2 regions of the Stenotrophomonas sp. Steno-Z10-BAI genome follow, and region 2 is predicted to be linked to the other one. Evidence: riboswitches for the same ligand, from Rfam matches in the RefSeq annotation. Region 2 holds a riboswitch; the other holds the start of a gene.
What was found. Region 2 has a riboswitch for thiamine pyrophosphate ahead of AC06E9_RS06030 (TonB-dependent receptor). Riboswitches for the same ligand answer to the same signal wherever they lie in the genome.
Positions count from the first base shown of each region.

Region 1: it holds a riboswitch for thiamine pyrophosphate, as region 2 does, so the genes downstream of both, thiC (phosphomethylpyrimidine synthase ThiC) here and AC06E9_RS06030 (TonB-dependent receptor) in region 2, are expected to answer to the same signal.

Region 1 covers NZ_JBWJOZ010000001.1:801,567-805,983, reverse strand. Annotated here, with positions in the region: gene AC06E9_RS03720 (BCCT family transporter) at 1-1,331, opposite strand, end outside; TPP riboswitch at 1,622-1,723, shown strand; gene thiC (phosphomethylpyrimidine synthase ThiC) at 1,865-3,742, shown strand; gene AC06E9_RS03710 (ion channel) at 3,840-4,417, shown strand, end outside.
Region 2 covers NZ_JBWJOZ010000002.1:241,853-246,269, reverse strand. Annotated here, with positions in the region: gene AC06E9_RS06040 (TonB-dependent receptor domain-containing protein) at 1-109, shown strand, start outside; gene pnuC (nicotinamide riboside transporter PnuC) at 158-754, opposite strand; gene AC06E9_RS06030 (TonB-dependent receptor) at 751-2,916, opposite strand; TPP riboswitch at 2,984-3,079, opposite strand; gene AC06E9_RS06025 (phosphotransferase enzyme family protein) at 3,119-4,255, opposite strand; gene AC06E9_RS06020 (translocation/assembly module TamB domain-containing protein) at 4,358-4,417, opposite strand, start outside.

The DNA of each region.
Region 1 (4,417 bases), on a different contig from region 2:
GCGATCAACGCGATCGCCACGCCCCACACCATCCGGCGCGCCAATGGCGGATCGCCCGCCTCCTCCGTCGACATCGTCGCCAGCACCAGCACCGCCGAATCGGCCGAGGTCACGAAGAAGATCATCAACAACACCAGCGCGATCACCGACAGCACCGTCGGCATCGGCAGGCTGTCGAACATCGTGAACAGCACCGTCTCGTAGCCATTGCCCAGCGCCTGCGCCAGATCCACGTGGCCGAAAATCTGCGACCACAGCGCCGTGCCGCCGAACACCGAGAACCACAGGAAGCCCAGCACGCTCGGCGCGATCACCACGCCCAGCACGAACTCGCGGATGCTGCGCCCACGCGAGACGCGCGCGATGAACGAGCCCACGAACGGCGCCCACGCGATCCACCACGCCCAGTAGAAGATCGTCCAGTCCGCCACCCATGTGCTGCCCGAGAACGGCGACATCCGCAGGCTCATCGTCACCAGTGAATTGAGGTAGGAACCGATCGTGGTGGTGAACGTATCGAAGATGAAGCCGGTCGGCCCGAGCACCAGGATCAGCGCCAGCAACAATGCCGCCAGGCCGAGGTTGAAGTTCGAGAGCCACTTGATGCCGCGGTGCACGCCACTGGTGGTGGAGGCCATGTACAGCACGAACGCCACCGCGATGATGGTCAACTGCACGGGTACCGAGGCCTGGATACCGAACACGCGCTCAAGGCCGGCCGCGATCTGGATCGTGCCGAAGCCCAGCGTCGTGGCCACACCGATCGCCGTGGCGACCACCGCGGCGACGTTGACCACCGTGCCCATCCAGCCGCGGTGATGCGCGCCGATGATCGGCTGCAGCAGATCGCTGATCAGCCCGCGGCCGTTGCGGTTGAACTGGAACCAGGCCATCGCCAGGCCGATCAGCGCATAGATCGCCCACGGGTGCAGGCCCCAATGGAAGAACGCATAGCGCATCGACGCGCGCGCCGCCTCCATGCTCTGCGGGGCCAGCCCTTCCGGTGGCTTCACGAAGTGCGAGATCGGCTCGGCCGCGCCCCAGAACACCAGGCCGATGCCCATGCCGGCGGCGAACAACATCGACATCCAGCTGGCGTTGGAAAAATCAGGCTCGGCATCCTCGCCGCCGATGCGCAGCGAACCGAAGCGGCCGAAGGCCAGGTACATCAGGAACGACAGCGTGATGAACACCACCAGCAGATACAGCCAGCCGGTACTGCGGATGATGGTGGACAGGCCGCTCTGGACGACCTCGTTGAAGGGGCCCGGCGCGAGGCCGGCGATCAGCACCAGCAGTGCGACCAGTGCGATGGAAATGCGGAACACCATGCTGGCGTGTCTCCGATCAGTAGGGGCGAGCCGAGGCTTGCAATCTCCAGCGGCGCAACGGCAACGACTGGGGCGGATCAAGCCGGTCGAGGCCGGTCAGTACGGACGTCAATGGCGTCGAGCAGAGCGCGGTGTGCACGCGATCGGGAGGCTACCCCCTGACCGCACCGCATACCGCGCTGCAGCATGGTAGTGCATGGCGTGTCGGTGCTCTGTTCACATGCACAGGCCGATCACGTTGGTGTGCGGCTTGGCGGTGCGCCCCTGCGCGCTGCTTTGTGCTCTAATTCGCCCCGAAGCGGGGGTACCGCGGCCCAGTGGCCAAGGTTGAGACAGTCCCTTCGAACCTGATCCGGTTGATACCGGCGTAGGGAAGCTTCGCATCTGCAGATGCATTGCGCCGTAGGGCCACCGTGCCCGGAGACCGCCCGCGATCCGTCCGTCGAGCGCCGCCGTTTCGTCCCTCCCATGCGAATCCCTCGCATAGAACCGCACAGTCCCTGTGCGGGGATTGAACCTAGGACGATGCCTTGATGAACGCACAGCTCTCCGCCCTGCAGCAACAGGCCCAGCAACTCTCCGAATCGGTCACGCGGCCGATTCCCGGCTCGCACAAGATCCACGTGCAGGGCTCGCGCAGCGACCTGCAGGTGCCGATGCGCGAGATCACGCTGACCCGCACGCCCACCTTGTTCGGTGGCGAAGAGAACGCGCCGGTCACCGTGTACGACACCTCCGGCCCGTATACCGATCCGGGGGTCGCCATCGACCTCTCCGCCGGCCTGCCCGCACTGCGCGCCGCCTGGGTGGCCGAGCGTGGCGATACCGAGGTGCTGGAGGGCCTGAGCTCGGTGTTCGGCCGCTCGCGTGAAACCGATGCCCGCCTGGATGCGGTGCGCTTCCCCGCGCGGTTGCAGCCACGCCGTGCACAGGCAGGCGCCAATGTCACCCAGATGCACTACGCACGCCGCGGCATCATCACGCCGGAAATGGAGTTCGTGGCGATCCGCGAGAACCAGCGCCTCGATGCGATCCGCGACGCCGCACTGCTGAAGCAGCATCCCGGCGAGTCCTTTGGTGCTTCGATCCCCAGGGTCATCACCCCCGAGTTCGTCCGCGATGAGATCGCCCGCGGCCGTGCGGTGCTACCCAACAACATCAACCACCCGGAAAGCGAACCGATGATCATCGGCCGCAACTTCCTGACCAAGATCAACGCCAACATCGGCAACAGTGCGGTGTCCTCGGGCATTGCCGAGGAAGTGGAAAAGCTGGTCTGGGCGATCCGTTGGGGCGGCGACACCGTGATGGACCTGTCCACCGGCAAGCACATCCATGAAACGCGTGAGTGGATCGTGCGCAACTCGCCGGTGGCGATCGGCACCGTGCCGATCTACCAGGCCCTGGAGAAGGTCGATGGCCGCGCCGAGGAGCTGAACTGGGCGATCTTCCGCGACACGCTGATCGAGCAGGCCGAGCAGGGCGTGGACTATTTCACCATCCACGCCGGCGTGCTGCTGCGCTACGTGCCGCTGACCGCCAAGCGCGTGACCGGCATCGTCTCGCGCGGTGGCTCGATCATGGCCAAGTGGTGCCTGGCCCATCACAAGGAGAACTTCCTCTACACGCACTTCGAGGACATCTGCGAGATCATGAAGGCCTACGACGTGACCTTCTCGCTGGGCGACGGCCTGCGCCCGGGCTGTATCGCCGATGCCAACGATGCCGCGCAGTTCGGTGAACTGGAGACACTGGGCGAGCTGACGAAGATCGCGTGGAAGCATGATGTGCAGACCATGATCGAAGGCCCCGGCCACGTGCCGATGCAGCTGATCAAGGAAAACATGGACAAGCAGCTGCGCGAGTGTGGTGAAGCACCGTTCTATACGCTGGGCCCGCTGACCACCGATATCGCGCCGGGCTACGACCACATCACCAGTGCGATCGGTGCGGCCATGATCGGCTGGTACGGCACCGCGATGCTCTGCTATGTCACCCCGAAGGAACACCTGGGCCTGCCCAACCGCCAGGACGTGCGCGACGGCATCATGGCCTACCGCATTGCCGCCCACGCCTCGGACCTGGCCAAGGGCCACCCCGGCGCGCAGGTCCGCGACAACGCGTTGAGCAAGGCGCGTTTTGAATTCCGCTGGGAGGACCAGTTCCACCTTGGGCTGGATCCGGAGAAGGCCAAGGAATTCCATGACGAGACGCTGCCCAAGGATGCGCACAAGCTCGCCCACTTCTGCTCGATGTGCGGCCCGCACTTCTGTTCGATGAAGATCACCCAGGATGTGCGTGACTATGCGGCGGGGCAGGGCCTGGATGCGCAGCAGGCGTTGGAGGCCGGCATGGCCGAGAAGTCCGCGCAGTTCCGGGATCTCGGGGCGCAGGTGTATCGCCAGGAATGAGGCGCCGGCCGTGGCGGGGCGCGCCGCCACGGCCATCATCCGCCGGCGGCGTGATTCCAGCTAAGCTCGGCGCGACCAGGCAGGGGCGGGGACGACGATGGCGATAGCACGCAGCACCAAATGGCTGGCCATCGCGCGCCGGCATCCCTCTGCCTGGCTGTTGGCCGTGCAACTGCTCGGCGTGCTGCTGTATCCGGCAATGGACGAGGCCGGCGCCAGTCGCGCGCTGTTTGGTGCGTTCGGCATCGCCGTGCTCGGCCTGGCCTTGTGGGTGGTACGGCGCAGCCCGCTCGGCATGTGGGTGGCGCTGGTGCTGGCGATCCCCTCGGTGGTGTTCTCCATCTCCGGTGCTCTGTTGGACCGCCCGGCGCTGGTCACCACTGCGCAGCTGCTCGAATGCCTGCTGTACTTCTATACGGCTGGCAGCCTGATCGCCTACATGCTGCAGGACCACAAGGTGACCCGCGACGAGCTGTTCGCGGCGGGGGCCACCTTCACGCTGTTGGCGTGGGCATTCGCCTTCGCGTTCGCGGTGTGCCAGCAGTGGTACCCGGGCAGTTTCGTGGCGACCAGCGAGAGCGAACTGCGGACCTGGATGGAGTTGCTTTATCTGAGCTTCAGCTTGCTGTCCGGGGTCGGCTTGAGCGATGTGGTGCCCATCCATTCACAGGCGCG
Region 2 (4,417 bases):
GGTGCGCGCGGGCGTGCTCAACCTCGGCGATGTCTCCACCATCGAGGAAGGCAACAACTACGACGGCGGCGCACGCACGTTCTTCGTGGGTGCCACGGCGCGGTTCTGACCGCGCCGGGTCGAGTGCAGACCTGAAGCAACGAAGGGCGGCGCGGACTTAACCGCGCCGCCCTTCTGCGTTGTGAAGCAGCGCGTCGTTGCGCGCCACCGTCCATGCCCGCAACCCCATCACGGCCAGGCCGACGAACACCAGATACAGCACCGCGGTCACGTGCAGTGACTTGACCATGTACATGCCGACGTAGACAACGTCGACCAGGATCCACAGCCACCATGCGGCCGTGTGACGCCGCGCCTGCCACCACTGGGCGATCAGACTCAGCGCAGCCAGCATTGCATCCAGCCACGGCAACGCTGCATTGGTGAGGAAGTGCATCGCCGCGCCGAGCGCGATGCCGAAGGCGACGCCGATGCCGAGGTCACGCCACATGGCCGCCCGCGCCAGCGGCATGATCGCGACCCGGCCATCGTCCTCCACCTGCCCACGCCAGCGCACCCAGCCGTAGACCAGGAAGCCACCGAAGACGACCTGCAGCAGCGTGTCCGAGTACAGCCGGGCCTCGGCGAAGACCAGCGCGTACAGCGCCACCGAGATCAGCCCGACCGGCCAGGCAAGGGGCACCCGGCGCGTCATCAGCCACACGCCGAGCATGCTGACACCGGCCGCCGACCATTCCAGGATCGCCGGGTTCATAGCGCGAACGTGACCGACAGCCTGGCCTGACGCGGTGCGCCCGGGAACAGGTAGTAGTCGCCAGAGCTGCTGCCGGTATCGCGCCAGTAGAAGCGGTTGAACAGGTTGTCCACCGAGAGATTCCAGGTCACCGGATGCTCAGCCAGCTGATGCTTGAAGCGCAGGCCGGCGTCGAACACGCTGTAGGCCGGTGCGCTCACGCGACCATCGGCAGTGGCCACGTTGGAGGCCGCGTAACGCCATCCGCCGGTCAGCCCCAGGCCGGTCACGAACGGCAGCTGGTACTCCGCGTGCACGGTCGCGCGCGTCTTGGGCACGTTGATCAGCTGGTGGCCCTCGTAATCCGGCGTGCCGGCATCGCGTGCGCGGGCGCGCAGCACACTGGCGCTGGCGGTCAGCGACAGGCGCTCGGTGAGCTGGCCCTGCGCGGTGAGTTCCAGCCCGGTATGGGTCTGCTGCCCCTCCTGGACGAAGGTGTAGCCGGCATCACTGCCGTCCGGCTTGGCGTACTGGAACGGCTGCGAAGTGCGGAACAAAGCGGCACCCAACGTCAGCGCATCGCTGGACACATACTTGACGCCCACTTCGGTCTGGCGCGACAGCACCGCAGGCAGGAACGTGCCTTCGTTGGACGTCCAGAACGGCGCTTCCTGGCCAAGCGAAATGCCCCGCACGTAGCTCACATAGGCGTTGACCTCGTCGGTCGCCTTCCAGACCAGCGCGGTCTGCGGCAGGAAGCGCGACAGGCGGCTGTGCCGCTCGGGGTTGCCACGCTTGTCGTAGGCACGCTCATCCAGGCGCACGAAACGCCCACCGGCCAGCCACTGCCACTCGCCGAAGCTCATCCGGTCCAAAGCGAACACCGCCGTCTGCGCGCTGTCCAGACGCCGCGCGGACGGGCCCGGCATCAGCGGCGACGGTTCGAACTGCGGCACCTGTGCATCGTGGATGTTGGCGGTGCCCACGTATTCGTTGACGTTGCGGCGCTTGTCCACGGTGCGCTCGAAACGGTCCGCACCCACGCTCAGCGCGTGCCGGATATCGCCGGTGGCGAAACTGCCGCGCAGTTCGCCACGGAATTCCAGGTTGCGGCGGGTATCGTCCGGGCTGCGGTAATCGTAGATGTCGTAGTCGCCGTTGGGCGCGAAGTAGTTGCCCGGCACGCTGCCATCGGCACATCCGGCGGCGTAGTAGCAGCCGTAGGCGAAGGCGACGTTGTCGTCGATCACCGAGCGGCTGTAGCTGGCCGATACCCGCGACTGCCAGCCCGGGCTGAAATCGTAGGTATGCAGCGCGGTCAGGTTGGTGCTGTCGATGCCGACCGGCCGCTGCCAGGCCTGATAGCCCAGCAGGTGTTTGCGGTCCACGCCGCGCGGCAGCTCGGTGGCCCCCAGCAGCTGATAGCCCGAGGCCGAGCGCTGCGCGCTGGTCTGGTAGTTGGCATCCACTTCCAGCTTGCCGCGTTCGCCGATCAGCCAGTCGGTGGCCAGCGAGTAGAAGTTGCGGCGGCCGTCGGCATGGTCGATGTAGGAGTCGGTGTCTTCCCACGCGGCATTGAAGCGCACGCCGAAACGCGGCGACAGCCAATGGCCGAGATCCACCGCGGTGTAGCGCGAGCCTTCCGAATTGGTGCCGAGGGTGACGTTGCGGACCTCGGCCGGGCGCTTGCCCACGTAATTGATGATGCCGCCGGGCGCCATGACGCCCGCGGCGAGGCCGGCCTCGCCTTTGAGGATCTCCACCGACTGGATGTTCTCCAGCGCCAGGCGTTGCTCGCCGGTGATGGACAGCCCGTTGAAACGGTAGCCGGTACCGGTATCCAGCGGGAAACCGCGGATCGCGATGTTCTGGTAGTAACCGACCGGTGCATAGCTGTCGCCCAGCGAGGCATCGTTGCTGGCCAGCTCGGACAGCGTACGGATCTGGCGGCTGTCCAGCAGGTCGCGATCCAGCACGTTCACCGACGCCGGGGTGCTCTTCCAGTCACCCGCGCCGAAACTGCTGGTCTGCGTGGCGGTGGCTGCCGGCTGATGCGCCTGCACGCGCACGGCGGCAAGCTCGGTCGGCGAGCGCTCGGGCGCATCGGCGAGATCGTTGGCATGAAGAGGCAGCGCGGCGCAGAGGGCGGCGGACAACAGCGTGGGGCGGAAGCAACGGTTCATTCGATTCGTCATCAGCTGGGGGAGACGAAGCGAAGGCGCGCACGCGCACCGCCCCATCACGGCGGTATGCCTGCTGCTCAAAGCTCCCTACGCCGGTGCAAACCGGATCAGGTTCCAAGGGACTCTCTCAGCCTGGTTTCGCCAGGCACCCCCGCTTCTGTGACTATTTCACTACAAACCGTACGGATTTGCGAGCCTGCCCTCAGGCGGCGGCGTGCAGCGCCTTCAGCAGGCCCTGCCCCGCCGCGGTGCTGAACCAGTCAGCATGCCCGAGCAGGAAGGTGTGGTAGGCCACGTCGGCATTGGCCGGGGAGTGGGTCACGGCCTCGAAGTACTCCACTTCCGAGAGTGCGAAATCCAGCTGCACGATCGGCAGCAGATCGGCCAGCAGGTGTACGCGCTCGGCAGACAGCGGCACGATCCCGCGGTAGCCGGCCAGCAGCGCCAGTGCGATATCCACGCGCACCGCCGCCTCGCCGCTTTCCAGCGCCAGCCAGGCAATGGCGTTGCGTTCGATGGCGGTGGCCAGATCGAACAGGGCACTGGTCGGTGAGGCCAACCCGAGATCGAGCACGGTATCGACCACGGTGGACCTGCCGTCCTGGCGCCATAGCAGATTGGACACGTGCCAGTCGTTGTGCGCCCACAGGCGCGGTTCGGCCTGCAGCCGCTCGGCCAGGCCGTCATGCCATGGCAGCACCGCCCGCTGCAGATCGGCCTGCCAGTCCTGCCGCGCAAGATAGGCCGCCAACCCGGGGCGATCGTCTAGCCCGGCCTGGAGGGCGGCGATGGGATCGGCGGCACGGATCAGGTCATCGCGGGCGACCAGCAGATGGGTGTTGCGCTGGGGTGCGTGGTAGCTGGCCGATGCAAGATGCAGTCTGGCCAGCATCCGCCCCGCTTCGTGCGCCTGCGCGGTATCGGTCAACAGCGTCCAGGAGGGCGCATCGCGATACAGATCCTGGCCATGGCCCACGCCATGCAGTTCGTAGGTCCACCCCTCGTGCTCCACCGCAGTGGCGCCATCGCGGTCACGCAGCACCTCGACGACGGGCACGCCGTGATCGGCCAGGTGCTGGATGAAACGATGCTCTTCGCCCAGGCCAGCCGCACTGCGGACGCTGCCATGGTGGCGCTTGACGAACACCCGGCCCGCGTCGCTCTCGACAATGGCCGCGGCGGACATCGGTCGCGGGCTGTGCCACAGCAGCCGGCACGCGCCCGCCAGCGGCGCGAAGCGTTCGCTGAGCCAGCTGATCTCGCGGTCGGTGATGGCGGGCCAGTCGGCGGCCACCTCATCGTTGTTGAGGCCTTGGACGCGGTGGGTGCTGTTGCTCATGGGATGACGGGTCGATGACGGCGAAATGGCACGCTGTCACCAGACAGTGGGCGCGGCGAGGATACCAAGCCACGCCCGGCCAGGGGGAACAGATGCGTCCCGTCAGCGCCTGCCGCTACCCTGCTTCGTTGCGGCGGGCGTGGCCGGCAGCAGCCGCGGCTG